DNA from 2 places in the Enterococcus sp. PLH-Efm8 genome. Region 2 is predicted to be linked to the other one. Evidence: riboswitches for the same ligand, from Rfam matches in the RefSeq annotation. Region 2 holds a riboswitch; the other holds the start of a gene.

Region 1 (15,492 bases), 850 kb from region 2:
GATCCTCTCCCTAGGCCATACCTCTCCTACTGGTATATCCATCAATGTGCCTACAATCCCTTTGACCGCAGGAATCTGTCTGATTTCATCTAAGGTAATCTTTTCTTCCTGTGATCCGTACCATCTAAAAGTCATTTCCATGATAAATTTCCTCCATGTTCTTGTAAGTAATCCTGTAATGTTTTTCGTACGGCATTCGGTCCTGCTACCATCTTGATGAACATTTCTTCTATTTTTCTGCCAAGCTCTGCTTGGTAAAGATCTACACCAAAAATTTCTTTATTTGACAAAATAGGAGCCATTTTCTCATGAATATGTGATGTATCTTGCGTACCCAGTTGAATATCGGAAAGCTTATGCTGAAAGTCTGTCAATAGTGGGTCTGGACTCGGGATGAATGGTTTTCCTTGATCATCAATGCCAATAAGGTATCGAAGCCAAGCAGCGAGAGTCAATGGTATGAATACAAGTGTCTGCGGGTCTTTAACTTCTATTTCCATATATTTTTTAATCGTCTCACCATAACGAATCGCCACCTTTTGAGAGGTATCCGTGGCGATTCGCTGAGGCATATCAGGAATATTTGGATTAGAAAAGCGCACAGTAATTACTTCTTCCAGAAAGATCTTTGGATCAATGATACCTGGAGACTCCACAACTGGGAGGCCTTCATTGTACCCGATTTCAGAAACTAGCAGCGATAAATCTGGATCTTTCATCTCCTCAGCTATGCTCCTATACCCCAGTAAACAACCCATAATAGCTAAAGACGTATGCAAAGGATTAAGGCAAGTCGTCACCTTCATCGTATCTGCTTTATCTACCGTTGCACGATCAGTCAAGAATACCCCAGCTTTTTCGAATTTCGGACGTCCATTGGGAAAATGATCTTCCATGATTAAATAATGGATGTCCTCTGTATTGACAAATGGAGCAATATTATTTCCTTTTGCGGTTTGGAAAATCGACATATTTGAAAAGCCCTCTTTTGCCAACATTTTGCTAACTGACAAGGAAGGATTCGGGGTGATACGATCAATCATCGTCCATGGAAACGCAACAATTTCTTCATTCGATAAGTATTGGATAAATGTATTTTGTACATAACCTTCCTTTTGCCATTCTTTTGCGATCGTTAGCAAAGAAGTACGTAATTGACTACCGTTTTGTGAAAAATTATCTGTAGAGACAAGTGCAATCGGCCAAGCTCCAGATAAAAAACGTTTATAAAGTAGCGCAGCAAGAATACTCATTGTATGTGATGGCTTCTTTGGACCATTTTTTATATCGACTGCAATCGGTCCTATATATTTATTATTTGTATCTTTCAATCGATAACCTTTTTCAGTAATAGCAAAAGTAACTAATTGTAAACTAGGATTTTCAAAGTGTCGAATCATCTTATCAAAGTGTTCAGAACAATCTGGATGACAATACAGACTGTCAGCTGTCGCAGCTAATATACGTTTGACGAACTCTCCACTGCTTGGCATGACCACTTCAAGAATCAAATCATCAAAATCTTGGTAAGCCCTTTCAATTATTTCTTCATCGAATGTTTCACAAACAATGACACCAGTGGACAATTCGCCTAGATCCGCTAAACGTTGAGCGATTTCTGCATGAAATCCTCGATAAAGATTTCCGCCACCGAAATGGATCCAGACAGGATTTTTTTGTCCATTTTCTCTTAATGATGCACGGTCAAAATGAGGTATTTCTACTTCTTTTTGAGATAATTCAGGGATAAAGTTCCTCCAGTTGTTTAAATCAATCATTTTTCCCCTCCTAAACTAACATATTAGTTTTTGTATTCAAGTGAATTTTATACAATAAAAATCGCTATGTCAACCAAAATTTTACTATTTATACAAATTTACTAGTTAATGTGACATACCAGATTGTTTTTCAGACCTCTTCTGTTATACTACGTTCATAGAAATGATTTTGGAGGAATAAAGATGAAAAGCAGCTTGCAATCACAAGCTTATCAAGCGATTCGTAAACAAATTATCTATGCTGACTTAGAACCTGGAAGGAAAATATCTGAAAAGGCACTGGAGGAACATCTTGCTATCGGCCGGACTCCCATTCGCGAAGCATTGATTCAACTACGTCAGCAAGAACTCGTGTATACGATACCTCAAAGTGGTACGTATGTTTCCAAAATTAATCTTGTTTCTGCAGAAAATGCTCGCTTTGTCCGAGAACAGTTGGAAGAGCAAATCATGATTGAATGTTGTTCCAAATTGGACACACAAACACGAATAGTGCTAGAAACGATTTTAGAAGAACAAGAAAAAGCAGTCAAAATAAATGACGAACGCGCTTTTTTCCGTGCAGATAATTTATTTCATGAAGCTTGTTTCGAAATTGCAGGAAGAAAAGAAGTTTGGAACTGGTTAGATGACCATAATACCCATTTAGAACGTTTCCGCTGGTTACGAGTGACCATTCAGGGGCTTCCATGGGAAACGATCATGGAACAACATTATGATTTACTCAAGGCTTTAGTTGATAAAAAACCAGAAGAAGCTCGATTTCAAACGGGATTGCACTTACACATGATGCTGAAAGAACAGGAAACTGTTACTCAACGTTATCCCGAGTATTTCCAGCAGTAGCATTTTCTTGCGACCTCTTCTATTTTTATAATTAACCTTCGTTTTTGAGTAATCTTTATTAAATAACAAAATATCCATTGACTTTGCAACTCCAACTAAATTACAATAATTATAAATAAATAATTATTATTGGAGGTTTTACTATGTCATTGATTGGGAAAAAAATCGAAGAATTTAATGCACATGCTTATCATCAAGGAGAATTTTTAGAAGTCAGTGAAAAAGATCTTATGGGGAACTGGAGTATTCTTTGCTTCTATCCAGCTGATTTTACTTTTGTTTGTCCTACTGAATTAGAAGACTTACAAGAACAATACAGTACATTGAAATCTTTAGGTGTTGAAGTCTTTTCTTGCTCTACCGATACCCACTTTACTCACAAAGCATGGCATGATACATCAGATGCTATCGGTAAAATCGAATACGTGATGATCGGTGATCCGTCTCATCAGATTTCTCGTATTTTTGATGTTTTGGATGAAGAGCAAGGATTAGCTCAGCGAGGAACATTTATTATTGATCCAGACGGAATCGTTCAAGCTATGGAAATCAATGCAGATGGAATCGGTCGTGACGCTAGTGCACTGATTGATAAGATTCGCGCTGCTCAATATGTACGTACCCACCCAGGTGAAGTTTGTCCGGCAAAATGGAAAGAAAGTGGCGAAACATTGAAACCAAGTTTTGATCTTGTTGGAAAGATTTAGGTGGTGGATATGTTAGACAAAGAAACTAAACAAAATCTCGAACAATATTTAGCACTGATTGAATCTCCTATTGTTTTTTCTGTTAGTTTGGATAATAGTGAAAATAGTCAAAAACTAGCTGAATTTACGAAGGAAATAGCAGAAATGTCTCCTAAAATCTCTTGGGAAAAAAGAGATTCGATGCGCACACCTAGTTTTTCTATCAATCCAGTTGGCAAAGAAAGTGGAATCGTTTTTGCTGGTATCCCCCTCGGTCATGAATTTTCCTCTTTTTTACTGGCTATGTTACAAATTAGTGGACGGGCACCGAAAATCAGTGAATCTTTGAGTCTTAAAATCAAAAAAATAACACAAACATTGCATTTTGACAGTTATGTTAGCTTGACTTGTCATAATTGCCCCGACGTTGTACAGGCATTGAATATATTAGCTGTATTAAATCCAAATATTACTCATACGATGATTGAAGGTGGGATGTTCCAAAAAGAAATCGATGATAAAAAAATCATGGCAGTGCCAACTGTGTTTTTAAATGGAGAAGAATTTAGTAGCGGACGCATGACGATCGAACAAATTGTTGAAAAAATCACTGGCCCTTTGATTGAAGAAGAGTTGTTTGAAAAAGAACCTTATGATGTATTAGTAATTGGCGGTGGACCAGCAGCTAGTAGTGCAGCTATCTATGCAGCACGTAAAGGAATCCGTACAGGACTTGTCGCTGATTCTTTCGGCGGACAAGTCGTTGAAACACTAGGGATTGAAAATATGATTGGTACCTCTTACACAGAAGGTCCAAAATTGATGCAGCAAGTAGAAAGTCATGTGCGTAGTTACCCTATCGACATTATGATGAATCAACAGGCCGTTTCCTTAAATAAAGAGCAACATTTTATTAATATTGGCTTAGCTAACGGTATATCACTTAAAGCAAAAACCGCCATCATCGCGACAGGTGCGCACTGGCGTTCTATCAATGTACCAGGCGAAAAAGAGTTTAAAAATAAAGGAATTGCTTATTGCCCACACTGTGACGGCCCTTTATTTAAAGGAAAAGAGATTGCTGTTATCGGTGGTGGTAATTCTGGTGTTGAAGCAGCAATCGATTTGGCTGGGTTAGCAAAACATGTATATGTTCTAGAATTCTTACCAGAATTAAAAGCAGATCAAATCTTACAGGATAAACTAGTCTCTCTTGCGAATGTCACTGTTATCAAACATGCAGCGACGAAAGAAATCAGCGGTACGAATCAGGTAGAATCTCTCTCCTATATCGATCGCCGTACGATGGAGATGCATACACTAGCTGTTTCAGGAGTATTCATTCTAGTCGGCTTACTCCCTAATACGGATTGGCTAGATGGAACGATCGAAATGAATCCAAGAAATGAAATAGTGACCGAGAAAAATGGCGCAACGAATATCCCCGGCGTTTTCGCAGCTGGTGATTGTACAGATAGTCCATACAAACAAATCATTGTTTCAATGGGTTCAGGAGCTACTGCAGCTTTAGGAGCATTCGATTATCTGATGCGCACTTGAGCTATGAAGATTGTAAAAAGTCAGAGAGCGGAAAAAAGGATGGTGACAAGAATTTTGTCACAATCCTTTTTGTTTTTTTGAATAATCGCTTTTTCTTCTCTTTTTCTTATATACTATAAGTAGTAAATAATTTGAAAAAAAGAAAGGTGACTGATTATGGCGCAAAATCGTATTTTTACGACAAGTTTTGCAAGCGTTTATCCTATGTATGTAGCAAAAGCGGAGAGAAAAGATCGTATAAAAGAGGAAGTAGATGAAATCATTTGTTGGCTGACGGGTTATTCCCAAACAGAACTAGAATATCAACTACAAAAACAAGTGACTTTCGAACAATTTTTTGCGGAAGCCCCTGTCCCCAATCCTTCACGTTCCTTGATTACAGGTGTTGTTTGTGGTGTACGAGTAGAAGACATCGAGGATAACTTGATGAAAGAAATTCGTTATTTAGATAAAATGATCGATGAGCTAGCAAAAGGCAAAAAAATGGAAAAGATCCTCAGAAGTTGATTTTTCCAGAGATATTCTTCTCCTTCGCTCATTTTGTAACATTTAATTTGGTAAAATGACTAGTTCACGTTAAAATAAGTCAAAGGAGGTTTTCTTATATGTTTGAGACGATTAAACAAAATATTCAAAAATACGCCTTATTAAGAGCTGCTGTTTATATTATTTCTGGGATTGCGATTGTGCTAAACCCTTCTGCTGTTTTTCATTTTATCGGTTATCTGATCACCGCCTATCTTGTTTTGCTTGGGTTGTTGAATCTTTTTGAGGCTTACCGTTTTAAAAGGAAAACAGGTTCTTGGAGTATCGGTCTGTTCAGTGGTCTTTTTTTCCTGATCTTAGCTCTGATCGTCTATGCTTTTGCACCTGCAATCGTTTCTATCCTGCCGATTCTTCTTGGATTAGCTGTTATCATCAACAGCTTGTTCCAGTTGTTCTTCAGCATGAATACAAAAGCTAAAAGTTGGAGTGTTTATAGTAGTATTCTGTTGTTGATTGGCGGATTCGTCTTATTGTTCAATCCATTCAAAAGTTTGATGCTTCTATTCCAAATATTCGGCTTTATTTTGATTTTCATGGGCATCCAGGAGATTATCAATTTCATCAGAATAAGAAAAATGACTATACGTTAATCATTTTTAGTTATTAAAATAGACCGTATAAAAACCAACAATCCAAAAAAATCTTTTGGATTGTTGGTTTTTTTGTGAGTATATTTTCCTATTTTTTCAATAATGTATGTTATGCTAAGTTCGGGCTATATTTTATACAAAGGAATGATGAGAATGGAATTTATTGGTATTTTATGCCTGATATTGATTTCAACAACGATTGGCTCACATATCTCGCGGAGATTAGGTATCCCAGCAGTGATTGGACAATTACTTGTTGGTGTTTTGCTAGGCCAAGCTGGATTGAATTGGGTCAAACCTGATATTCTAGTCCATGACTTTTCGGAGATTGGTGTGATCTTATTAATGTTTTTAGCTGGTCTGGAAAGTGATTTATCTCTTTTGAAAAAATATTTCCGACCTGGTATGTTCGTTGCTTTGCTTGGGATCATCTTCCCGGTTGTTTTTGGCTGGTTGACAGGCAAAGCATTCCAAGTTTCGGGAAATGAAGCGATTTTCTTTGGGATTATTCTTGCGGCAACTTCTGTCAGTATTTCAGTAGAAGTATTAAAAGAACTAAACGTAGTGAATACAAAAGAAGGATCAACAATTTTGGGTGCTTCTGTGGTAGATGACATTTTAGTCGTTTTAGTTCTAAGTTTCAGCCTATCTTTTCTAACGGGGGAAGCTTCTAGCAATGCTTCTTTACCGCTTGTTTTGATTGAACAGCTAATTTATTTTGTTTTTATTTTCTTATTAGTCAAATGGATTGCGCCTTTCCTACTTTCATTTGCAGAAAAAGTGTACGCAAATTCTTCTATTATCATCGTATCGCTAGTTATTTGTTTAGGAATGTCTTACGTAGCGGATCTTGTTGGGCTTAGCTCTGTCATTGGTGCTTTTTTTGCTGGGATAGCTGTCAGTCAGACAAAGGTTAAAGAAGAAGTATACCACAATGTAGAGGCTTTAGGATATGCAGTATTTATACCAGTATTTTTTGTCAGTGTAGGATTAGAAGTTGATTTTTCTGACTTTAGTGAACAACTACTCTTTATTTCTATATTGACGCTTGTAGCGATTTTGACCAAATTGCTTGGAGGTTATTTTGGTGCTCAGATTGCCGGTTTTTCTCAACATAGTTCATTGATGGTCGGTGCTGGTATGATTTCGCGTGGAGAAATGGCTTTGATCATTTTACAAATTGGACAGCAAAGTCAATTGATCGAACCACAGTACTATTCACCTTTAGTTATCGTGATTTTATTAAGTACACTTATTTCTCCACTTGTTCTCAAATATTTTACAAAAAAAGTTTATGAAGTGTGAGTAAATCAAAAAGAAGTTGTGAAAGAGACATCGTGAAAACCGTTTATTTGAAAAAAGGACTGTGACGATAACGCCACAGTCCTTTTACTGTACTTAAAAAGCAATTTTTTATTGATAATTTTGGTTGAGGTATTGCAATAGTTCCGATGCTCGTTTGGTTGCTGAATCATCATCTTCTTTATTTTCCAACATGCTGACCATCATATAACCTTGGTTATCAAGATTGAAAGCAAACAAGAAACTGTTCTCTTGCCCCTTTACATCCTGTTTTTCTTTGATTTCCGCTGTACCAGTTTTCGCTGCCAACGGAATCCCTAAAGCAGAAAGAGAATGTGCTGTACCATTTACATCTTGCACAACTTCTCTCAGATCTGGCACGATCGTTTGTACTGCTGTTTCGCTGATGACATTCTTCTTATCTTTTGTCTCTTTATCTGGAATCAATTTAGGATAGACAAGTGTGCCATTGTTGGTAAAAACAGAATACATTGCTGCTTGCTGGATAGGAGTAATTAGAAGTTCGCCCTGTCCATATCCAGTATCAGCTAGCAAGATATCTGAGTTAAAGCTATCTTCATTAGAAATTTGTGCTGGATTCATACTAATTGGCAAATCAAGGTCTTCACCAAAAATGAATTTATCTAAGCCTGTACGAAATTTTTTCTCACCCATTTTCAACGTTTCTTGTGCCGCATATATATTATCGGAATAGATCAAAGCAGTTTTTAAGTCTACTTGTGATACATCACTACTGACACGCGTTGTTTTAAAAGATCCCCAAGAACTGTCTTTTTGCCATTTAAGCCCGTTGATCGTCAACACTTCATTTGGATCGATAGTGCCGTTGTCGAGACCGATTGCTGCTGTAATCATTTTAAACGTAGATCCAGGAGCATAACCTGTCGCAAATCGGCTGATGAATGGATGTTCAGGATTTTCTTCATAAGCTTTGTAATCTTCTTGTGAGATCCCGTTTGTCATTTTGTTTGGATCATAGCTTGGAGAGCTAGCAAGCGCAAGAAGATCACCGGTTTTTGGCGTTGTCGCAACAGTTGATGCAGCTTTTCCTCCTAGACTGTCAAAAGCTATTTTTTGTGCCTTCGCATCGATTGTCAATTTGATATCTTTGCCATTTTGAACTTCATGTTCGATCAGAACTTTTTTCTCTACACCGTCTGCATCTGTAATGCTTAATTTCCCACCTGTTGTCCCACGAAGATCCTTATCAAAAGCCATCTCCAAACCTGAGCGACCGATTTTTCCATTACTGCTTAATTCTGGATTCTTATCAATATCTTCTGCTGTGATATCTCCCACGTAACCAATCAGCTGAGCAGCTGCTTCACCCAAAGGATAATATCTGCCGTCTACTTCTTGAATGGTAGCTCCAGCTGGAAGTTCTGGCGTTGCTCCATCAATGATTTTCAATGGGACAAAGTAATCGGGTTGTACCCAGCTTTGTGAAATCGCCTGATTGATAGCATCTTCTGTTAAGTCGAAGGAGGAAGCAATCGCTTTGATATTGGCTGTTTTTTCGCCTCCATCTCCAAGTTTACTTGGAACGACTCCTAATTGTTTTAGTTTGCCTGTTGTTGCTAATGGTTCACCATTTCGATCTATAATATTCCCTCTTGCTGCTTCTTGTGTGGTCAGGCTTACTTTGTCATTTCCTTCCATTTCTGGAAAAACCAAGTTGGGTTGCCAGTTGATCGTGGTTTGACCATCATTTCTGTCTAATGTTCCTTTATAAGAAAGATCTTTCAATTCACCTAATGAGGTATTCATCTTTGCTTTATATGAAAAACTGTAAGTAGAATCGTCTTTTTTATCTACTTTTAGATTCGATATCTGAAGTCCTTTGACATCAGCAGCACCGTATATATTCTGGTATTTATCTAAGATCTCTTTTTCAGATAATGCACTTTTATTTGCCGCCTTTTTTGATGTCATTTCTGCAGCTTTGTTATAATCTCCCTTGTTCAAAGCTTGGACAAATTGCTCAACTGTCTTTTCTCCAGCTTCTACTGCTTGGGTTTCTTGATAGTGCTGGTAGTAAAAATAACCGCCACCCGCAGCTGCTATTAAGATCACTGCGCCGGCAATATAAGCGCCTGTTCGATTTTTGCCGTGCTTGTCACTTCTTTTCATTTTTTCCTCCTTCTCTTGCTTGTCATTCCTTTATTTCACTATTTATACCTGTTTATTCTAACATATGTCTTTGAGGAAATCCATACCACAATCCAGAAGCACACTTTCTGGAAGGTTCGTTTGGATACTACCAAGTAATTTCCCAACCGCTTTGGGTAGCTTGAATATTGAAGTTACGTCTTTCAGCTGCTGAGAGATAGCTTTGATCACTTGCTGCTGCCTTCTGATCCTCCCGAAGTCTCCTTCTTTGTCTTCCCGAAATCGAGCATACTGGAGTAAAGTATTACCATCCATCACTTGCTCTCCTTTGTTTATATATACGCCATCTAAATCTAGAGATTTTTCTGCATCGATCTTGACTCCACCAGGAAACAGTTCATTAACGCAATCGATAAAATCTTGAAATGTGATACTTGCATAATAGGGAGCTTCAAATTTGAAATTTTCCTTTAATGTTTGATTTAATAAATCAACTCCCCCATAAGAGTAAGCTGCATTTATCTTATTCATTCCGTAACCTGGAATATCGACATATGAATCTCTCATGATAGAGATCAGTTTTGCTTGTTGTGTTTTCTGGTTGTATTGTGCAACCAGAAGTGAATCCGAGCGACCTCCACCAATCGATCTTTTTTCACCGCATCTCCTCCTCACACAGCAATCCACTTGTCAGGTGAGGAGCGAGTTTGTCTCATCAAATAAGTCAGTCACAAAAATATAAAGAAAAGGTCAGAAACCTTTTCGAACAAGAATTCTGACCTAGCATCATCTCATCGTCCGAGTTTTAGCACTATACAACGTAAAGAAAACATTCTTAGCTATTGGAAAAAGCCTTAATCCAACAGTTTCTGTTTTACCCATTGGCGACTTTCGACGTTTCTGGGCAACAGCCTATGTTTGTATAGGAGCCTCACCTAACAAGGTTATTACTATATTCTATTTACGAGTTCATGATAGACTTTTCCTAATGATTAGGCAATGGAATTTGAAATGAAATAGTGAAATTTAACAATCTTTAATATTTTTTAGAAAAAAATAACAAATAAGTTGAAAGAATCCCGTTGCAAATTCTTTCAGTTGCACCAGGATTCTTTGATAATTTTTTAGTTTTATGTGTTTTTTTATATGTTTTTTCACTTTTCGGAATAAATATTTATTTGTTAAAGTAATTAAACAATCCGCTAATCGTTTGATCTGGCATTTCTATTTCCTTACCATCTAAAGTAACAGTAGTAACGACAAAATGGTCTTGCAATGGCGGAACTTCTAAGTACTGCCCTTGCAGAAAATCATTCACTGTTTCATATTCTTTTTTCATTTCTTTTGAATCTGTCGATGGTTTATAGCTTATTTTTAACATAACTAGTGCTCCTTTTTATTCGGGACGTGCAATCGTGAAAATTTCTCCTATTGCTGCATAATCATTTCCTGCCAAACGGCTTACAGCATTCAATTTTCTTGGATCGATCCTTCCTGTCTTATCATCATAGACTGTTTCATTTAAATGATATTTCTGTACTTCTAGCAAAAATAAATCAGCTGTTACTTTATTTTTATTCCGTATCTCGACATGTTCATATAAGGATGTTTCAAAACGAACTTTTGCTTCTGTCAATGCTGGTACTGAAATGATTACTGAATCAGTTAAAGTCAAGTCAGTCAGGTACAGTTCGCTTTCCTCATTAGGCAGATTGGCTGCTGTTTTATTTACTTCTTCTACGTTGTCCTCATCAAGGATATGGATAACAGCTTCTCTTGTCTCAAGAATATTCTTTGCTGTGTCTTTTACTGCATCTTGTTTTCTCTGGATCGCCAAGGATAAGATGGGTCGATTCGAACTGACGATATTGAAGTAACTGAAGGGTGCGATATTCACTATATCTTTTGCTGATTTAGTCGTTACTACTGCTACTGGTCTAGGGATGACTGAACCAATCAGCAACTTGTAATTTTCACGTTCTGTCAATTCTGAAGGACTCCGTTCAAACATGGTTTCGCCTTCTTTCTATAAAATTCGTTAAAAAGCAGATCTTGAAGACAAAATGAAAAGTAATGCTTTTTTCATCTTCTTAGAATCTGCTTTAAACTATCTATCAATTTTTCTTTTTTGTCAAGAATCTGTGCCGTGCGTGTTTTTTAGTTATTTGCTTTACTTGCGGCTTCGACATATCTTTTAGTGATCAATTGCGGACGGGTGATAATAGATCCAACTACGACTGAAAAAGCACCTAATTCATATGCTTTCTCTACTTGTTCAGGAGAGTCAGTATGTCCTTCCATAATTACTGGGATATCGACTTGTTCTATGATTTGATTCAATAAATCAAAATCAGGTGTCTGCGTCTTTCGTGAATATTCTGTATAGCCTGCTAAAGTCGTAGACAAAAGATCAAAACCATCTTCTTGCGCTTGAAGCGCTTCCTCAAAAGTCGAAATATCTGCCATAGCTAACCGACCGTGTTCGTGAATCATTTGGACAAGTTCAGCAGTTGTTTTTTCTGTCGGACGTTTACGAGAAGTTGCATCCAGTGCAATGATTTCTGCTTGCGTCTCCAAAAGTTCTTCCACTTCTTTTTCTGTCGCAGTAATAAACACTTCTGACCCATCGTAATCTCTTTTGATAATCCCTATTACCGGTAAATCAACGATTCGCTTGATTTCATTGATATCTTCTGTCGTATTTGCTCGAATACCAACTGCTCCGCCTTCTTTTGCAGCCAAAGCCATTCTCCCCATAATAAAAGAACTGTGTAGCGGCTCGTTTTCCAAAGCTTGACAAGAAACGACGACTCCGCCTTTGATTTGTTCCAGTGTATCCACAATATCTCCTCCAGTAATGTTATATAAAAATACAGCTTCATATAAAAATGTAACCCTTTTCTATTCAGGAGACAATAATGAGCTATTTCTTTCAGCAGACCTTTCTTACTAAAAGAAAATTACTTCAAATTCTTCGTATACGACCAGCTTCTCTTCTGTAAATTCTATGTTCAACGCTTCTTTATAAGCATGTTTAAAAAACTCAGCATGGACTTTCCGCCAATAAGCTAATGTCCGATCCCCTTCTCCTTCTTTCCAAGCATGCTCTTTCGTGACTTCACTAAAAGGCAAGATGGTCACATTTATATTTTTGATGATACAAACTGGTTCATTTTTTCCATTCAGGACCACGTCTAATTGACCAACTTTTGGTAAAGGCTCATTCTCTTGTTTATACAGATCGTAACCACTTGATGTACCAGTCTTTATCTTTTTTACAACTAGTTCGCTCAACTCGTCTGCCATTTTTTCTGTATCCCCAAATGAAAAGAAACCTAATTTTTCTGATTGATAACTAGGATATTTTTCTTGGAACTTTTTGACATATTCTTCTACTTGCTGATACATAACATCCACCCCTTTGCTTTTTATAATGAAAAAACCATCCAGATACTAGTATAAACAATTATCTGGATGGTGAGCATAATGAATTATTGAATATTCAAGACACGCAGACTATCTTCAACGATTTGTTTTGGTGTTAAATGATAACGTTCATAAAGCTGCCCTACAGGAACGCTATCCGTGAATTCTTTCTCTGCACCAAAATTTAATACGTTCATTGAAGAATCACCATAATAACGACTGATATTTTCGCCAAATCCTCCTGACAAACTACCATCTTCTAATGTGATGACTAATTCGTGTGTTTCTTTTAATTTATCTAATGTTTCTACGTCATTTTCTGTGATCGTTCCTGGATTGATCAACGTTGCTTCGATTCCTTTTTTTCTAAAAGCTTTTACTGTTTCTTTTCCTAATTCAAGAAAACCGCCTAAAGCTAAAATTGCTACTTTTCCTCCATTATTTACTGTTTGATAGGCTGGAATACTATAATCATTTGCGATAGCTGTACCATGTTCTACACCATGTGTAGGAATTCGGATTGCTACAGGCTGCGCTGTTTGTTCGAACGCCCAATCTAGCATAGAGATCATATCCTCTTTTGTTGCTGGAGCAAGATATTTGATGTTCGGGATACTTGATAAGTAAGGAATGTCAAATGTTCCTTGGTGTGTTCGGTCACTAGCTGAGATCGTTCCGCCACCGACTAAAATAATCACTGGATTCTCGTTGATCGCTAAATCATGTGATAATTGATCATATGCCCGTTGCAAGAAAGTACTTGATTGGAAGACGACTGGACGTACTCCCTGAGAAGCCAAAGCAGAAGCGAAAGTGATAGAGTGCTGTTCAGCGATCCCCACGTCAAAATAATGATCTGGATGTTTTTCTTGGAATGTTTTCAGTCCAAAGGCGCCTGGTATCGCTGCATTGACTGCGGCAATAGGAGCTGTACTTGTTTGCATTTTCTTATCCAAATAATCCATGATGATCATATTAAATGTTTCTCCAGAAGTTACTTGCTTTGCCTCCCCGGTGGACAGATCAAATGGTACATGCCAATGATATTTCATTTTATTATCGATTGCCGGCTGATAACCGCGACCTTTTTCCGTATGGACGTGAAGTACAATCGGATGATCAATATCTTTTACTTCTTCAAATAAACGGATCACCGTTTCCAGATCGTTTCCATTATCCACGTAACGATAATCAAATCCCATTGCTTTAAATAGGTTATTGCTGCTTTTACCGTTGGTTTGACGAAGCTCAGCTAAGTTTTTATATAAACTGCCATGATTCTCATCAATAGACATCTCATTATCGTTTACTAATACGATTAGATTGGATTGTAAAACACCACCATTGTTCAATCCTTCAAAAGCTAAGCCACCACTTAGGGAGCCGTCACCGATAAATGCTACCACATTTCCTGATTCTTTCTTCAGATCTCTCGCTTTAGCTAAACCTGTTGCTAAGCTGATAGATGTAGATGTGTGCCCCACTGTAAAATAGTCATGTTTACTTTCATGTTGGTTGGAATATCCGCTCACTTCACGGTAATGTCCTTTTTCAAAACCATTTTTTCGACCAGTTAAAAGCTTATGACCATAAGACTGATGGGAAACATCCCAAACGATTTTATCCTTTGGTGAATCAAATACATAATGAAACGCAATCGTTAATTCTACTACACCTAGATTCGGACCAACGTGCCCACCTACATCGCTGTCCTTTTGCAAGATTTTTTGGCGCATCTCTTCTGCCAACTGTTTCATTTCCTCAACAGATAATTTTTTGACATCTGCGGGGCTATTGATTGCATCCAATACATGTAATACTGTACTCATAATACATTCTCTCCTCCGTACTATCTTCTTTTAATGAAAATAGATTTGTTACACTTTATCTATTCTACTACTTAGAGTTGACTCTAAGTCAATAGCATTTTAAAAAAATTTCAGAGAAAGCTTGTTATATAAGTAGATCTTCGCACGAATCAGGACTCAAATAAAAACCTTCTACAGACAATTAAAAAGCTTTGTAGAAGGTCTCCTAATTAAGGTCTCATCAAGAAATATGTTTTTTTAATAGGTGAAGTTCCTGAGCAATATGATACAAATGGATGTTTGCACCTTTTAATGAGATTGGATAGATCTTTGTCTTTTCAGTTTCTAATCCATTTTGATAGCTAGCAGCATCGCACAAAACCACTCTTTTTTTCGCACATAGACATTCATCAGGCAATTCTTCTAATGAACGAAATAAAATAGGATTTATTTCAGCGATGCCTTCTTCCGCATACAAATGAAATTGGGTTCGATAAAAAAATTGTTTGACTGAACTTTCTGAAACAACAAAAATTTCTATTTCCTGTCTCCCCGCTTGTTCACTGTTGATCAAAGAAAGACTTTTGACGAATTTTCGAATGAAATTTTCATTCCATCTTAGTTGGATTTGATTTTTCTTTTTCCACTCTTCCAATATTTCTACAATTTTTCCGTACAGAAGTTGTTCTTTTTCTGATAGAAGATAGATCCTTTCCGGTAAAAATACTTGTCCATCTGCCCACAACGTACGGACAAATTGTAAAAAGGATTGCTTGAAAATAAAATTTTCTGCATCGTCGATTTCAGCGATACTAATAAT
Region 2 (15,492 bases):
GAACCGACAATAATTCCTAATGTAGTGATAACAAACATGGCAAATGTTGCGTTGCTTTGGATAAATGGTACTTTCGGTGTACGCAGTGCATGGAGCACTAAGGTTTGTGTCCATAGTGATTCGACAAACCATCCTGCATGGAATAATGCGATGAAAATCACTCGCTGTGAACTATCCAATGTATGGAAACTTCCGCCCACTACAGCAGGACAAATAACAAAATACATCAACAAGTAAGTAGTAATATCAAATATCGAACTTGTTGGACCAAAGTAAACCATGAATTCCCCAATACTAGATGCATTCCATTTTTTTGGCTCGTCCAAATATTCTTTATCCATCCGATCCCATGGCAAGGAAATGCAGGAAACATCATAGATCAGATTCAAAAACAAAAGTTGTAAAGGCAGCATTGGTAAAAATGGCAGGAACGTACTTGCAATCAGCACGGAAAACATATTGCCAAAATTAGAACTTGCTGTAGCCTTGATATATTTCATGATATTCCCAAAAGTTTCTCGTCCAGAAAGAAGGCCTCTTTCCAAAATCGTCAAATCTTTTTCTAAAAGGATCACGTCTGCAGATTCTTTCGCAATATCCACAGCTGTATCTACAGAAATACCGATATCAGCCACTTTCATTGCAGGAGCGTCATTGATACCATCTCCTAAAAATCCGACAGTATGACCATTTTTACGTAAAGCTGTCGTCAAACGTGCTTTTTGCTGAGGATTCAATTTTACGAATACTTCATGGTCTTCAGCTACTTGTGCTAATTCATGATCACTCATTTCCGAGATTTTCTCACCGGTAACCAATTCATTGATCTCTAGACCTACTTGACGGCACACTGAACGTGTAACTAATTCGTTGTCCCCAGTCAGAACTTTTACAGCTACACCATGTTCTTTCAGAGCTTTCAACGCTTGTTTCGTTGTTTCTTTTGGTGGATCAAGGAAAGCAAGATAACCAATCAAAACCATGTCTGACTCATCTTTGACTGAAAATTCTCCAACGACGCTTGGATTGGTCTTTTGTGCGACACCAATCACTCGTAAGCCATCTTCATTAAGTGACTGTACTTTTGCAAGTACGGCTTCTTTTCGTTCTTTTGTTAATGGTGTAACAGTACCGCCAAGATCAATAAATTTAGAAATGTTCAGCATTTCTTCAATCGCGCCTTTTGTGATCATTTGTGTTTTACCAGCTGGATCAGCAACCACAACACTCATACGACGACGTTCAAAATCAAAAGGAATTTCATCCACTTTTTGATAATTGATCTTATCTGTATCTAAAGTTTCTGTTGCTTCATCAATGATAGCCACATCTAACAAATTTTTCAGCCCTGTTTGATAGTAGCTATTTAGATACGCATGGCGCAAAACACGATCATCTTCATTTCCTTCACAATCCATATGATATTCAAGAATGATTTTATCTTGTGTCAATGTCCCCGTTTTATCCGTACATAACACATCGATTGCACCAAAGTTCTGGATGGCATTCAAATTTTTGATCACTGTTCCTTTTTTGGCCATCACACTTGCTCCTTTGACCAAATTCGTCGTAACGATCATTGGAAGCATTTCAGGTGTTAGACCAACTGCTACAGATAGTCCAAAAAGAAAAGCTTCTAGCCAATCCCCTTTTGTAAGCCCATTGATGACGATAACTGCTGGAGCCATCAATGACATAAATTTGATCAGTAGCATGGATGTTTTATGGATGCCTAATTCAAAGCTTGATTGAATTGGTTTTTCAGATAGCGTTTCTGCTACATGACCAAATAGTGTTTCATTTCCAACAGAAACAATGATTCCTTCCGCACTTCCACTGATGACATTACTTCCCATAAAGACAAGATTTTCGTAACTTGTTTCGCTTTGCTGATCGTCTTCACATACTTTCGCATGCTTTTCTACTGGATAGCTTTCCCCTGTCAATGCTGCTTGGGAAATGAATAAATCCTTTGCGGACAATAAACGCATATCCGCTGGTATCATATCCCCTGCTGAAAGCCGAACAAGATCTCCACAGACGATTTCTTCCATAGGAATCTCTGTGTACTTTCCATTACGTTTTACAGCTGCCGTTACTTTCACAAGTGATTTCAGTTTTTCAGCCGCTTGATTGGAACGTACGGACTGAATCAACGTCATTGTCCCGCTGACGATAACCATAGTGAAGATAATGGCTACACCGAAAAGATCTTTATCTCCAGGAGCTGCTAATACATATTCCGTGATGAATGAAATAATTCCTAATGCGATCAACACTAATGTAAATGGCGTGATGTATGCTTTCAATATTTCTACAATGAATGGTGTTTTTTTGCCATATGAAATCGCATTTTCACCGTAATTTTCTCTTGAACGTTCGATTTGTTCTTCTGTCAATCCATTTGCTGATGCATGGAATAGTTCAAATAATTCTTGTTTCGTTTTTCCAGCAAAAGCTGCATAGATTTTTTGTGTATCTTTCTTTTTTTCCATCTCAATCTCTCCTTTGTGTCCAAAAGACAGCTGTTCTCGCTGCTTTTGGTCTTTAGCTATTCATCGGATCGATAGAGAAAAAACTGAAAGGGGCTGAGAACAGATAGATAATAGCCCTGGCCTTTCCTCTAGATCCTTGTTTTTCGAATGACTGTCATCCATTTGTTCTCATCTCCTTTACTAAGTAATTTTAATTCATGACTTCCAATCATTTTTCGAATAGTTATTTTTCCAATTAGACCACCTCCTTTTTATTTTTCACCGATGGGGATTTGCGGCAACAAAAAAACCTCTCGCCAAATACTCAGCGAAAGGTTTGAAAAAGCATATTAAAAAAAGCTTCTCAGATCTCATCGTTGAGTTTTGACACTGTACAACGTAAAAAGCAGATACCTGCTTTTAGCTACCTTATGAAAAGCCTTATCTCGACAATTCCTGTTCTACCCATTGGCGTCTCTCGACGTTTTTGGGCAGTAGCCTATGTTTGTATAGGAGCCTCACCTAACAAATCTTATTCGGTTTTCCTTCGTTAATATAACAACTAAAAAAGAGGATGTCAAATCAATTTTCCATGTTTTTCATACTTTTTTTAAAATACACACGTTATATTCCTGTCTCACGCGGTTTTATTTGTCTCATTTTCCACCTCCCGCTATAATAGAAATATAGTAGGAAACGAGGTGCTGTTATGGAAAGAACACTTGTTATTATCAAGCCAGACGGCGTGAGACGCCATTTAGTCGGAAGCATCATCCAACGTTTTGAAGCAAAGGGACTGGCCATTGCTGAAATGAAGTTTGAAACTATGACTCCTGAATTAGCAAAAGAACATTATCAGCACTTGACTGAGCGCAGTTTTTTTGATGAACTGATCGATTACATGACTTCCGGTCCTGTCGTTTATCTTGTGCTGGTCGGCGAGGAAGTGATCGATATCGTCCGTAAGATGGTTGGAGCAACAAAAGCTGCCGATGCTGTTCCAGGTACGATCCGAGGAGACTACGCGCTGCCGGGGACTGAAAACATCATTCACGCTTCTGATTCCCGTGATGCTGCGGTAAAAGAGATCGCCCGCTTTTTCCCGCCATTCGATATAAACAAACCGTCTGAAAAAGCGGCGAAGTGATACAAATTCTAAACTGCTGGTCTAGTTGCTGGGTTCAGCAATGGCCAGCAGTTTTTTCTCTAAGGACCTCCGTTGATTCTTTCCTAACATATATTCGAGCACTGTGAAGAATTCTTGGTAGTCTTTCGTCTTTTCTTCCCCTAAAGCAGCAGAAATCAATCTTTGATAATAATCTGCCATCAATGTTTCATAGATCACTGTACTTCTTTCTTTATGTGATAAGCTCCGTTTCATATCTTCATTCACACTACGTGCCTTTTTCAACCGACCATTTTCTATATAAAACGAAGTCAGGTTCATTAAAAAAGTAAAGAGATACTGCTCATGATTGTTCAACTGTGCTAATCGTCGCATTCTTTTTTTGATTTTCAAATAATTGTTCTCAATGAACCGATCACTGAATATCCAAGGAAAATCAGCTAGAATAGATAGTTCAAATTGACCATAGTCTGGTATCTGCATCAAGTATTCTTCAATGATTCGGCATTCATAACGTAAAAATTCAAATTCTGTCTCAGATACTTCTGTTTTTTCGACCATGTGAAGATTCAAAACCAAATAATACAGATCTTCTGTTTTCTTAAAATGCCTACGGTTATTGCTGATCTCTTTATAAGGATCAAAGCTGTCTTCTTGTACCCGATCTAGCATTCGTCTTTTTTTCTTTAACTTTATTGGTTCATCCAGCTGGTTTCGCATCCATTCATATTCTGCAAGTGTCATGTTCATTCGCTCTAAAAATGATCTCAATGTTACAAATGACATTTTTTTCACTGAATTTGTCTCAATCCCGACTAGAGAAGTCTTAAAACAGATTCCTTCCGCTAATTGGGACTGTGTCAACTTCTTGTTGACTCGAAGTTTCTTGATCAATTCACCATCATACATAATAGTTCTCCTTTTTAATTTAAATTTTTCCACATTCAATAAATAGATACGTTAAAAAGGAAAAATACACGAAAAAAATAAAAAAATGTTTTTTTCATAAAAAATACCAACCTTCAAGCATTAGAATGTTGTCTAACTACTGAAGGTTGGTTTGATTGTTTATTGATTATTTTTTTGCTGTTCAACGTCTGTTCTTGTTACTGGATATAAGTTGGTTGTTGTTTTATTACCATTTTTTGAAAAGACACTTGTCGAATGTTCGCCTTTTTGCTTTTCGATTGCTTCATTACGTTCCGCTTCATTTTTATAGTCATATTTTTTCGGATCAATCGTCTCAAATCCGTTTGGCACATAAAACCGCAAGAGATTTTCCTGATTCAGCTTATCTGAAAGACTTAACGCAGTCTTGACTTTTTCCTGATCTTTGGAGATTTCCTCATCGATTCCTGCTGCTTTCGTATCGATGATTTCTCCTGTCTGATTATTGTAAGCTTTTCCTCCTAGGACGGTGTATTTGGGTGTCACAAAGTTCCCATTTCGAAAAGCAACTACTTGATCATGCTGAGAAGATAATAAGTCTGTACCAAAATGAAGATAATCTTTATCATCGATTCCCAATAGATGTAGTAATGTCGGCAAAACATCGATTTCTCCACCGTATTCATGATTGACTGTCCCTTTAGTATAACCAGGCATATGGATCATCAATGGCACTCGTTGCATCTGTGCGTTGTCAAATTCATCCCATGTATCTGGATCTTTACCAAGAGCGCTTGCTAAATCTTTATTATCTGTATTCGAGATCCCAAAATGATCCCCGTAAATCACAAAGATTGAATTTTGGTAAATACCAGATTTTTTCAAATACGTAAAAAATTGTTCCAATGATTGATCCAGATAATGTGCCGTTCGAACATAATTATCTACTGTGCTATTGCCAGTATTCAAAGATGGAAAGTCGAAATTCTTGTCATCCGTATAATAAGGCGTGTGGTTGGTTACGGAAAGAAATTTCGTGTAAAACGGCTGTTGTAGATGCTCAAGATATTGGGCAGATTCTCTGAATAAATCTTTATCTAATATCCCATAACCTAACGTTTCGTCGGATTCATCAAAATAAGATCGATCAAAGAAATTGTCATAACCTAAGTTTTTATATACATGATCTCTATTCCAAAAACTAGCTACATTCCCATGGAAAACAGCGCTTGTATAGCCTTGCTTTTGTCCAAGGATCGCTGGTGCGGCTTGAAAGACATTGTCTGACCCAAGTTCTGTGAATAATGAGCCTTGAGGTAAACCAAATGTGCCAGTTTCCAACATATTTTCAGCATCACTTGTCTTTCCCTGTCCTACTTCATGAAAGAAATTGTCAAAGCTGATCGTTGCTTGATTCTGGAAAATACTATTTAAAAACGGTGTGACTTCTTGTCCGTCTACCTTCATATTAATCAAAAACTGCTGGAAACTTTCTAAATGGAGAACGATCACATTTTTCCCTTTAGCGATCCCAAATGTTTCGGGATTTGGCTCTGCATAATGTTTCTTTGTATAATCTAAAACTTCATCAATCCCATTACTGCTTGCATGCGCGCGAACACTGCTAGTCATTCCTGTTTTGATTCCGTCATAAATAGTATACGCATCGATTCCTAGATATTTGACAATATATGAACGGTCAAATGTTCGCTGCAGCAATTGTGGACGGTTGGCTTCGCTCAGCGCTAGATTTCCTGAAAAAATAAGCCCTGAAAGACAGGTAACAGCGATAGCCATCGGTTTGCCGACAGGGTTGCTTTTGATAGGTATTTTCTTGACCTTCAACCAAACCAGTAGCCCAATGAACACAGCGATATCCAGCCAGTAGATGACATCATGGGGCTTCATCAAAGAAAAGGAGCTTCCTGACAATCCTTGCGACACTTTCGAAAAGCCTAATACAGATTTGACTGTAATGAAATCTGTGAATTCCCGATAAAAAATAATATTCAAGTACAACAAAAGCGTATTTAAAATATCAATGATCAAAAGAATAGCTAACGCTGGCTTTGGCTTTTTAATATACAAAGAAAGGCCAAAAAACAATAAGGTAGTCGCAATTGGGTTGATCCACAAGATAAAGTACTGGATCGTACCTTCCACACCTAATGAAAAATCTGCATAGTAGGCAATGATCGTCTTCAGCCAGAAAAAGAAAACAGCTGTCAAAACGATTGCTAAACGATTTTGGCACAATTTTTTAAGTTGTGTCACGTATATCACTTCTCTCTATTCACATTTTTTCTTATTTTGCTCCTGAAAAATGAAAATTTCCTAAAAAAGTTGTTATCTTAAGATTTTTTTATTCTTTCTAAAGATTATTCCGTCCACTTTTCACAGCATAAAACCGCTGCGATGTAAGCGATTAAACTAATGAAGAGATAAAAGTCTTGTGGTGACCGCTTCACTCCACGGTATTCAAAAGCCAGTTTCTCGGTATTCGTACAAAAAAAGAGGCTGTGACAAAATTCTTGTCGCAGCTCCTTATTTCTTGATGCAGGACAGCTTTTTCACAACTTCTTCCTTAAACGGTGTTCTCCTGCCAACTCCTCGGCCACAAGTCACAATATTTATAAAACATGAGAAGCTGTTTTTTGAAATTGTTCCTTGTGGCTCAGAGTTAAACGGCAGGCTCAAGACCTCTTGATACACGGTGTTCAATCAGCTGACCCTCGGTATTAGATTATGTCAGGACGCTAATTTTACAACCTCTTGGTAAACGGTGTTCAAAAGCTTGCATCTGCGGTAATAAGCCCAACCAAACGAAAAATATAAGGAGCTATTTTTTGAAATTGCTCCTTGTGGCTCAGAGTTAAACGGCAGGCTCAAGACCTCTTGATACACGGTGTTCAATCAGCTGACCTTCGGTATTAGCTCAAAAAACGGCAAAATATGAGGAACTATTTTGCCGTTTGTTTCTCTAATACTCAGGTCAAAACGCTGATTTCACAACCTCTGTTTTTCATTGTCCATAGGATTGATATTGTCCTTGTGATGACTCATTCGTAATAATTGAGGCTTGATTTTCTTCACTTCCCGTTATCGTTTGTCCACTGCCAGAATCTGAAGGACTTGTTCCTGTCGACTCGTTTTTTTGAGAAGAGACAGTTGTTTTCTTGACTTGTTCATTTGTCTTTTTCCATTCCGCTAAACGATCGGCGACCACTTTTTTGTCTACTTTTTCAGAATAAGCGGTGATCACTTTTCCATTTTTCAAACGGGCTACTTTGTCGCCAACATGAGTCAAAAGCAAAACGGTCAAATGCTTGTCTTTAAATTGATATTGTCTGAGAGAAATCGCACTAAGTACGTCATCGATATTAATAAATTGATTTTCTTCTTTTCCTTTTGGCAAATAAATGTCCAATTCGCCTTTTTCGTAATTGGCAGTTATTTTATACTCCGCCCACCAATAAGTTGAGAATTCTTTTTTGAAATTATCTACTGATTCTTTGCTTGCTACGATTTTTTCTGTTTCTTTCTGAGCAAGATCTGCTGTCATTTTTCCTGAAAATGCTGCGGATAAAATAAGCAGTAAGAAAAAACCGAATAACCAAAAGAGAAGAAACGGTCTTTTTTTCCTCATGCTTTCCTCCACTCCTATTTAATTTTGACTATTCTATTATATACAAAAAATGAAATAGAAAGACAAAAAAGTTGAAAAAGATCGTAAATAATTGAACTTCTTTTTCACAAAATGGTAAGAATGGAGAATTTCACGCATTTGCTCTCAACTATTCTTTCTTAAGCCTCAAATCCGTTTTTATCTGATACGTCTTTGAACCAATGACCCGATTTTTTGATTGTTCTTTTTCCATCTTGTGCTAAGTCTACTGAAATAAAGCCATATCGATTCTTATATGCATTGGTCCACGACCAGTTATCCATACATGTCCACATATGATAGCCTAAACAATTGGCACCTTCTTGAATGGCTTGATGGACATATTTCAGATGAGATTGGACAAATTCGATCCGATAATCATCGTGGATCATGCCATCTTCTTTGATAAATCGTGCTTCGTTTTCTACACCCATACCGTTTTCAGAAATAAAGCAGTCGATATTTCCATAATGATCTCGTACATTGATCAAAATATCATAGATTCCTTGTTCATAGATCTCCCATCCGCGATAAGGATTCATTTTACGACCAGGCATTTCATAATTGTCGAAATAATCCTCAGGCATTGGACCGTTTTTAGTATCGATTGGTGTTTCTTTTGCTTTTACCCGGCGTGGCTGGTAATAATTGATACCTAAAAGATCTACTGTATTTTCTTTGATAACCGTCAAATCCTCTGCATGGATCACAGGCATGAGATCAAGTTCTTTTACTATCTCAATCAATTCACTTGGAAACTCGCCTTTTACAGCTGGATCAAGGAATGAACGATTGAAGAACGCATCTGCTATTTGCGCTGCTTTAACATCTTCAGGGTTTGATTCGTCTCTTGGATAGCTTGGTGTCAGATTCAAGATGATACCAATAACACCACCTTGCTCCATTTCATGGTAAGATTTGATGGCTAACGCTGAAGCCAACGCTTCATGATAGCCAACTTGGATCGCTTTTTTCATATCTGACTCTTCTGGATAATGCCATCGATATAAATAACCTGCTTCGACTGGAACGATTGGTTCATTATGAGTAAACCATTTTTTTACTTTCGAACCAAACAATTCAAAACAACTTTTGGCATATTTTTCATAGGCTTCAACCGTTTCTCGGTTCAACCATCCGCCTTTTTCTTGCAGATACATCGGCATATCGAAATGATACAGATTCACAAAGGGTTCGATACCGTTTTCAATCAACTCATCAAAATAACGATGATAGAAACGAACGGCTTCTTCGTTGATTGTTCCAGATTCATCAGGTATCAAACGGCTCCATTGGATAGATGTTCGAAATGAATTATGCCCAGTCTGTTTCATCAACTGTACATCCTCTTGATACTTCGTATAAACTTGCGAGGTTTTTTCAGGTCCTACTTGATCAAAGAACTTTTGCGGTTCTTTTTTGTACCAATAATCAAAAATGTTCTCTCCTTTTCCATCGCCTGAAATCCTTCCTTCTGTTTGTGGGCCACTTGCTGCAGAACCCCACCAAAAATTTGCTGGAAATTGATATTTTTTCATCAAAGCACCTCTTTTTCTTTTTTAGTTCGTTTTAGTTGATTCCATGTATGATATTTTCCATCACAATCACTTTTTCATTTTCTTCCTCTTCTTTTTTGATTCGTTTTAACAGCTGTTCTGCTGCTCGTTCCCCGATTTTATCTGTTGGTGGCGTGATCGTGATTTTCGGAAGGATACTCAGATCGTTTTTATCTAAATAATCATAGTGACTGAACGCAATATCCTTCCCGATTCTGACACCTTCTTGATTGAAACATTCGATGGCACCAATCGACATATTGTAATTGCTGACAAAAATAGCAGTTGCCCCTTTTTCTAATAATGCTTTTGCCCCGTAATAGCCGCTTTTTCTAGAATAGTCTCCTGTAAAGACCTCTAATTGGATCGATGGATCATTTTGGACCGCTTCTTTGGCTCCTGCTAAACGTTCTCTTGCTACGTAGTCTGTTTGAGTGGCAGCAATAAATCCGATTTTTTTATGTCCTTGTTCACCATGATGAGCGATCACTTTTGCTACACTTTCTCGATCATTCACTAATATTGTATCAATACCTGCTGGTCCTTCTGGACAATTCAATGCGATAACTGGAATACTCATTTTTGTGAGCATTTCAAATCCAGACCACTCTTCTTCGGATAAGAAGACAATCAGCCCATCGATCACATGCTTCATCAGGTATTCAATTTTTTGTTCAATTTTTTCTGGCTGATCGGCAAACCCGCTTAATAATAAGCTATACCCATTTTCTTCAGCTACTCTTTCGATCCCTGAGACAACTTCCGACCCAAAACGGCTGGAAATCCCGTTTATCAAAAGTCCAATAGAGAAGCTTCGATTATTCTTCAACCCTTTAGCAATGATGTTTTCTTTATAGTCCAACGCTGAAATCGCTTCTGCTATTTTTTTCATGTTCTTTTCCTTCAGTTGCTGACCATTCAAGTAACGGGAAACTGTTCCCACTGAAACACCAGCCATCTTAGCCACATCACGGATCGATGCCATACATTCTCACTCCTGCCAGTTACATTTGATTTCTCTTTCTTGTTGTTCGATTATGATGACCGCATTCTTTGCATAGTGTTGCTTGTCATCAATATCCATATAACTAAAGTCTTCAGTAGAGCAACTTCCTCTCACTATTAATTATACTTAAACAAGTATTTGAACCGGTTCATTTTTAATATAGCATTTTTTTAAAAGATTGCAACACTTTTTTAAAACGCTTTCTGAAAGTGGCGGATTTTTTGCCTTTTTAAAATTTTATTCTAAAATTTACTCTATTTGTGGGTGTTTTGTGCGTTTTTCTCTTCCATCCGTTTGAAGTTTTACATTCCAATGGTATAATTTCTTTATCCTATCAAATGGGGGAAGTATTTTGAAGAAATTAATCGTACTATTTATTTTGTCTGCGGGACTTTTGACATTGACTGGCTGTGATTTGTTTGGCGGCTCTGACCAATCCTCGGACGAAACAACCGATTCTTCTGTCTTAAAAGCGGAAAAAGCAGATACCACCAACAGTGTATATACGCTAAAAGTACGTAAAGATATGGATTTATCCGCGGGACAGTTGACATTTACAGATAAAAAAATGGAATGGACACGCACGTATCAGACACAAGGAACTGATTCTTCTGAATCATCTGAAGAAAAAACAGTGCTGACAGATATCAAGATCACTACCAAAGATGACGAATATATTATTTCAGGAAAAGAAAATAAAAAAGAAACAACAGTCATATTTACAAAAATCGGTAATTACCGTTTGAAGGATGAGGATGGCAACATCTACAGTCTATAGTGCCGTCTGTTGGATCTTCTTTTGTTTCTCCCCTTCTTTTCTGCTATAGTAAAGAAGCAAGATGATTGTAAAGGAGACGAAATGGATGATCGATAGTCCTGATTATTGTACATGTAATAACAACAAAAATATCCATACAGAATTTAATGACCAAGGAAGCTTGAGCATATGCGACAACTGTCACAAACTAGTCAAAGATTCATTTAAAACATTTGAATCTTATCCTGTTCAAAATTATGTAAAAAGTAGAAGAAGATAAACAAATCCAAGCAAAACTCACTATGGCTGATTTTTATGAACTTCAAACTCAGCTTCTTCCTTTGATCAAGCTTCATCAGTAAAACAAACAGTGGATCATTTCAGTTTACAAATCAAAGAGTAAAGATTTATTTATTTCAAATATTTGAATATAAAATAACCAAACGATAGAAAGGCTTATTCTACATCACGTAGTAATTTTTCTTTCCCGTCGTTTGGTTTTTTATTTTTAGCCTAATTCTTGACCTTTTGCATGCTGGTTATCCGTAAAATATTTTCCAGCAGGCTTTCCTTCCAATTCAGCTAATTTTTCTTGGATCTGACGGATCACCTTTTTTGCATCTTCTGGATTTTCTACAAAATCGAATTTATCCCCATCCACTTGTATTTTAGGACATACATCAAAATCTTCATACCATTGATTATAGCGGGTGTTCAACGTTTCATAATAGGTATATAACGTCTCATCGCTTTCTAGCTGTTCATAGTCACGCCCACGTTTTTTGATACGTTCTAGCATCGTGTCCAAAGAAACTTTGATATGGACCATCAAATCAGGCCGTTTTTTTGGAGCAACATCATCTAACTCGTTTAGCATCGTATCTAATAAGCTATCGTACTGCTGTACTTCGATATCCGTTACCCGACCTAAATCAGCGTTTAGATGGAACAACAGGCTATCTTCATAGATGGATCGGTCTAGCACATTGTCATCGTTCACTAAAGCATTTTTCATTGCTAAAAATCGCTTGTTCAAAAAGAAGATTTGCAATAAAAAAGCGTACTGCTCAGGATTTGAATAAAAGAGCGGCAATACTTCGTTATCTTCGACATTTTCATAAAATGGTTTAGAATCAATCTCTTTTGCAAGCATATCCGTCAAACTGCTCTTACCTGCACCAATCGTTCCTGAAATCAAAATCACTGACATACAACCCTTCCTCTTCTATAAGTACTCGCCTACGTAAGTTTCAACAGGCAATGTTTCAAAATCATATTCACGTACAGCTTGGTCTGATTTTAAATACGTATGGAGACTTTGTGTAATCATCAAGTTCGTAGGTACCGTCTCTTCTTGTACAATGATCATCGGTTTTTTCAACATAGTTGCCACACCTAATTCGTAAGCCGTTCCTGGATCGATTGTTTGATGCTCAAAGTCAAGGATAGCAACAACAAATTCTGCATTTGTCAGTTCTTCCATATCTTTTTCGTATACTTCCTGCGCCCATCCAGCGCTGAATAGTTCATAATTGCTTTCTTGGTGATGACGTGGAGAGTAGAAACTTGTGACTGTTTTGTTTTCCTCCAACGCTTTTTCGATACGACTTACTCGATCGATTTGCTCCTCTGAAAAAAATGGTCCTGCTAAATATATTTGACTCATTATTTTGCCTCCTTCAATAATAACTGATTTTTAATAGATACTGCTCGTAATTCATTGACCAGTTCCAATGGATTGTTGGAAAAGATTACTTGATCCAACCATTTTTTATCCATAAAATCCTCTTTTGCAAAAGTTTCTAATAATTGTTGCAAGCCGCTGTAATAACCGCCAATATTCAATATTCCGATTGGCTTGTCGGGCGTCAGACCGATTGCTATCCAAGAAAGAAGTTGTGAGAATTCCTCCAATGTACCTAGACCTCCAGGGAAAACGAGGACAGCATCTCCCTTTTCAAATAATAATACCTTTCTTTCATCGATCGTTTCTGTAGGAATAAATGTAGTAACATCTTTTCCAGGCAATTCAGTTTCAAAAAGCCCATTCGGATAGATACCTGTGACTTTTCCGTTATTTTCCAGTACTGTTTTACTAATCACTCCCATAATCCCGGAGTATGAACCACCGTAAACCAGTTCGATTTCTTCTTGTGCCATGTATTTTCCTAACGTTTGCGCAATAAATTTGTAACTTTCTTTATTACCAAAACGGGAACCGCAAAAAACAGTAAGTTTCATAAAAAAACACTCCCTAACTCAAAAGTCTATCTTCATTCTACACGTGTTTTTTTAAAATAAAAGACTAGATTTTGTAGTTTTTTAGTGGTATATAGGATAGACGCCACTATATATAGTATTTAGAAAAAAATCATTTTTCAGCCATTTTATAGATAAAACAAAAATAAATAACGTGTTTTCATCGATATGAAATGACTTACTTATAGAAGATACTGGGATTTCGTCCTATATGCCAATAACGTGTATTATTTTAAACAACAAATACTTGTTTCTTTTATTAACGAAAAAATCATTTTGTTCTCGTGTTATGTTTCACTGATAAATGATGTTTCTCTAAATAAAAAAGCCGACGAACTAAACGATCAAAATTTGATCATTTTTGTTCATCAGCTTCTCCTAAAAATCTTTTTGTTAACGATAAATAGCTGGATTTGTAAAAATATCACTTGAATCGTCACTGCTGGAAGAAAATTCAGTGATAACCGCACCTGTTGCGCCTGCCTGGAACTAGTGTTTGATATTGGGCTCGAACGTGTACTGATCTCTAGCATGAAGAATAATTTCTTTTTTTACTGTATAATAACTTTCTTTCCTTTTTGGAATAGTACAGGAAAGTTTTTTTGTTTCCTTTCCTTCGACATAAGGTATACCAGACCCTTTCGACAACGAAAGGTTCTCATTTTTCCTTCATCGTCATTTCAAGGAGGGTGCCGATGCTCTGGACAGTTTCGATCGCTCCTAAACCAAAATCTGTATATTCGATTCTTTCTAACTCTGATTCTTTCATACCATTCCTGTCTCAAGGTACATCTATTGTACTTTTTTCTTGTAATCCATTCTGCCTCTCCTAACTAATTGTCAAATCATCCCAAGATATGTCTTCTTCCTCTTTTTCTTCTTGGATGATTTCTGCATTCGGATCTACTGGTTTTTTCAATAATAAAATGGTTATTCCTGTGACAAAAGAACCAGCTAACAATGCACCAATGAATGCCCATGGTCTGGTCATCGTAGCGACTGCAAACATTCCCGATGCCGGAATACGGCTATCTGCGCCCCAAAACATGCTTAATCCGCCACCTACTGTCCCACCGACTCCCGTTGCTATGACATTGCGTGCCAAGTCGTTCAATACGATAGGGAAACATCCCTCTGTGATCTGACAGATCCCCATAGGAAAAGCGGTCTTCAATGTATCGATTTCTTGACGATTGAGTATATTTTTACGAATGATTTTCCCTAAGAAATAAGCGATCGTCAAGCCGAATGGGGTTACCATCGAAGCTAAAATCAATACAGTGATTGGTTCATAGATTCCTTCTGAAAATCGTGCCACACCCCCTTATCCAGAATAAATGGTAATCCAGAAACAGCCGTGTATCTGCGGTAATAAGCCTAACCAAACGAAAAATATGAGAAGCTATTTTTGTTTGGCTGTTCTTATTACTTGATGCAGGGCAGCTTTTTCACAACCTCTTTTTTTATTTATGTTTCATAATCAATATGGTAAGGATGCAGCTCCGTATGGTAGACCGCCTCCGAATATTCAATCATTTCCCCAATTTGCGTAGACGATTTCCGTATCCGTTTGATGCCGATCTGTGCGTCTGTTTTCAGAATTCCTTGTTCTTCTTCTGTTAAAAATACTGCCGAGAAATCATCAGAAAATGAGTCAATAGTATATCCTTTTTTCGTCAGCAAACGATACAAAGATTCTTTGCCAAATTCTTCTCTGCTGAATTGCATCATTTCTTGTGGAAGATAATGAACAAAATAAATA

The links. A riboswitch is a leader RNA that binds a small molecule or an ion and turns the genes downstream of it on or off. The one in region 2 is predicted to bind magnesium.
Region 1: another riboswitch for magnesium. It lies ahead of ACIFUW_RS07045 (LCP family protein); the one in region 2 lies ahead of mgtA (magnesium-translocating P-type ATPase).

Annotation. Positions count from the first base shown of each region.
Region 1 covers NZ_CP172568.1:1,416,563-1,432,054, forward strand. Annotated here, with positions in the region: gene uxuA (mannonate dehydratase) at 1-141, opposite strand, end outside; gene ACIFUW_RS07005 (mannitol dehydrogenase family protein) at 132-1,778, opposite strand; gene ACIFUW_RS07010 (GntR family transcriptional regulator) at 1,962-2,624, shown strand; gene ahpC (alkyl hydroperoxide reductase subunit C) at 2,768-3,331, shown strand; gene ahpF (alkyl hydroperoxide reductase subunit F) at 3,341-4,870, shown strand; gene ACIFUW_RS07025 (DUF2200 domain-containing protein) at 5,027-5,377, shown strand; gene ACIFUW_RS07030 (HdeD family acid-resistance protein) at 5,476-6,006, shown strand; gene ACIFUW_RS07035 (cation:proton antiporter) at 6,160-7,311, shown strand; gene pbp4 (penicillin-binding protein PBP4(5)) at 7,420-9,459, opposite strand; partial or broken gene ACIFUW_RS07045 (LCP family protein) at 9,526-10,074, opposite strand; M-box (ykoK) riboswitch at 10,222-10,388, opposite strand; gene ACIFUW_RS07050 (hypothetical protein) at 10,613-10,819, opposite strand; gene ACIFUW_RS07055 (flavin reductase family protein) at 10,835-11,449, opposite strand; gene ACIFUW_RS07060 (N-acetylmannosamine-6-phosphate 2-epimerase) at 11,596-12,279, opposite strand; gene ACIFUW_RS07065 (ASCH domain-containing protein) at 12,388-12,846, opposite strand; gene ACIFUW_RS07070 (1-deoxy-D-xylulose-5-phosphate synthase) at 12,930-14,693, opposite strand; gene ACIFUW_RS07075 (hypothetical protein) at 14,914-15,492, opposite strand, start outside.
Region 2 covers NZ_CP172568.1:563,542-579,033, reverse strand. Annotated here, with positions in the region: gene mgtA (magnesium-translocating P-type ATPase) at 1-2,495, opposite strand, end outside; M-box (ykoK) riboswitch at 2,837-3,011, opposite strand; gene ndk (nucleoside-diphosphate kinase) at 3,184-3,621, shown strand; gene ACIFUW_RS02725 (Rgg/GadR/MutR family transcriptional regulator) at 3,643-4,509, opposite strand; gene ACIFUW_RS02720 (LTA synthase family protein) at 4,669-6,762, opposite strand; gene ACIFUW_RS02715 (hypothetical protein) at 7,511-8,134, opposite strand; gene ACIFUW_RS02710 (glycoside hydrolase family 1 protein) at 8,293-9,690, opposite strand; gene ACIFUW_RS02705 (LacI family DNA-binding transcriptional regulator) at 9,722-10,693, opposite strand; gene ACIFUW_RS02700 (hypothetical protein) at 11,067-11,492, shown strand; gene ACIFUW_RS02695 (deoxynucleoside kinase) at 11,980-12,681, opposite strand; gene ACIFUW_RS02690 (nucleoside 2-deoxyribosyltransferase) at 12,697-13,137, opposite strand; gene ACIFUW_RS02685 (LOG family protein) at 13,137-13,712, opposite strand; gene ACIFUW_RS02680 (phenylalanyl-tRNA synthetase subunit beta) at 13,953-14,162, shown strand; partial or broken gene ACIFUW_RS02675 (PTS fructose transporter subunit IIC) at 14,560-15,036, opposite strand; gene ACIFUW_RS02670 (GntR family transcriptional regulator) at 15,198-15,492, opposite strand, start outside.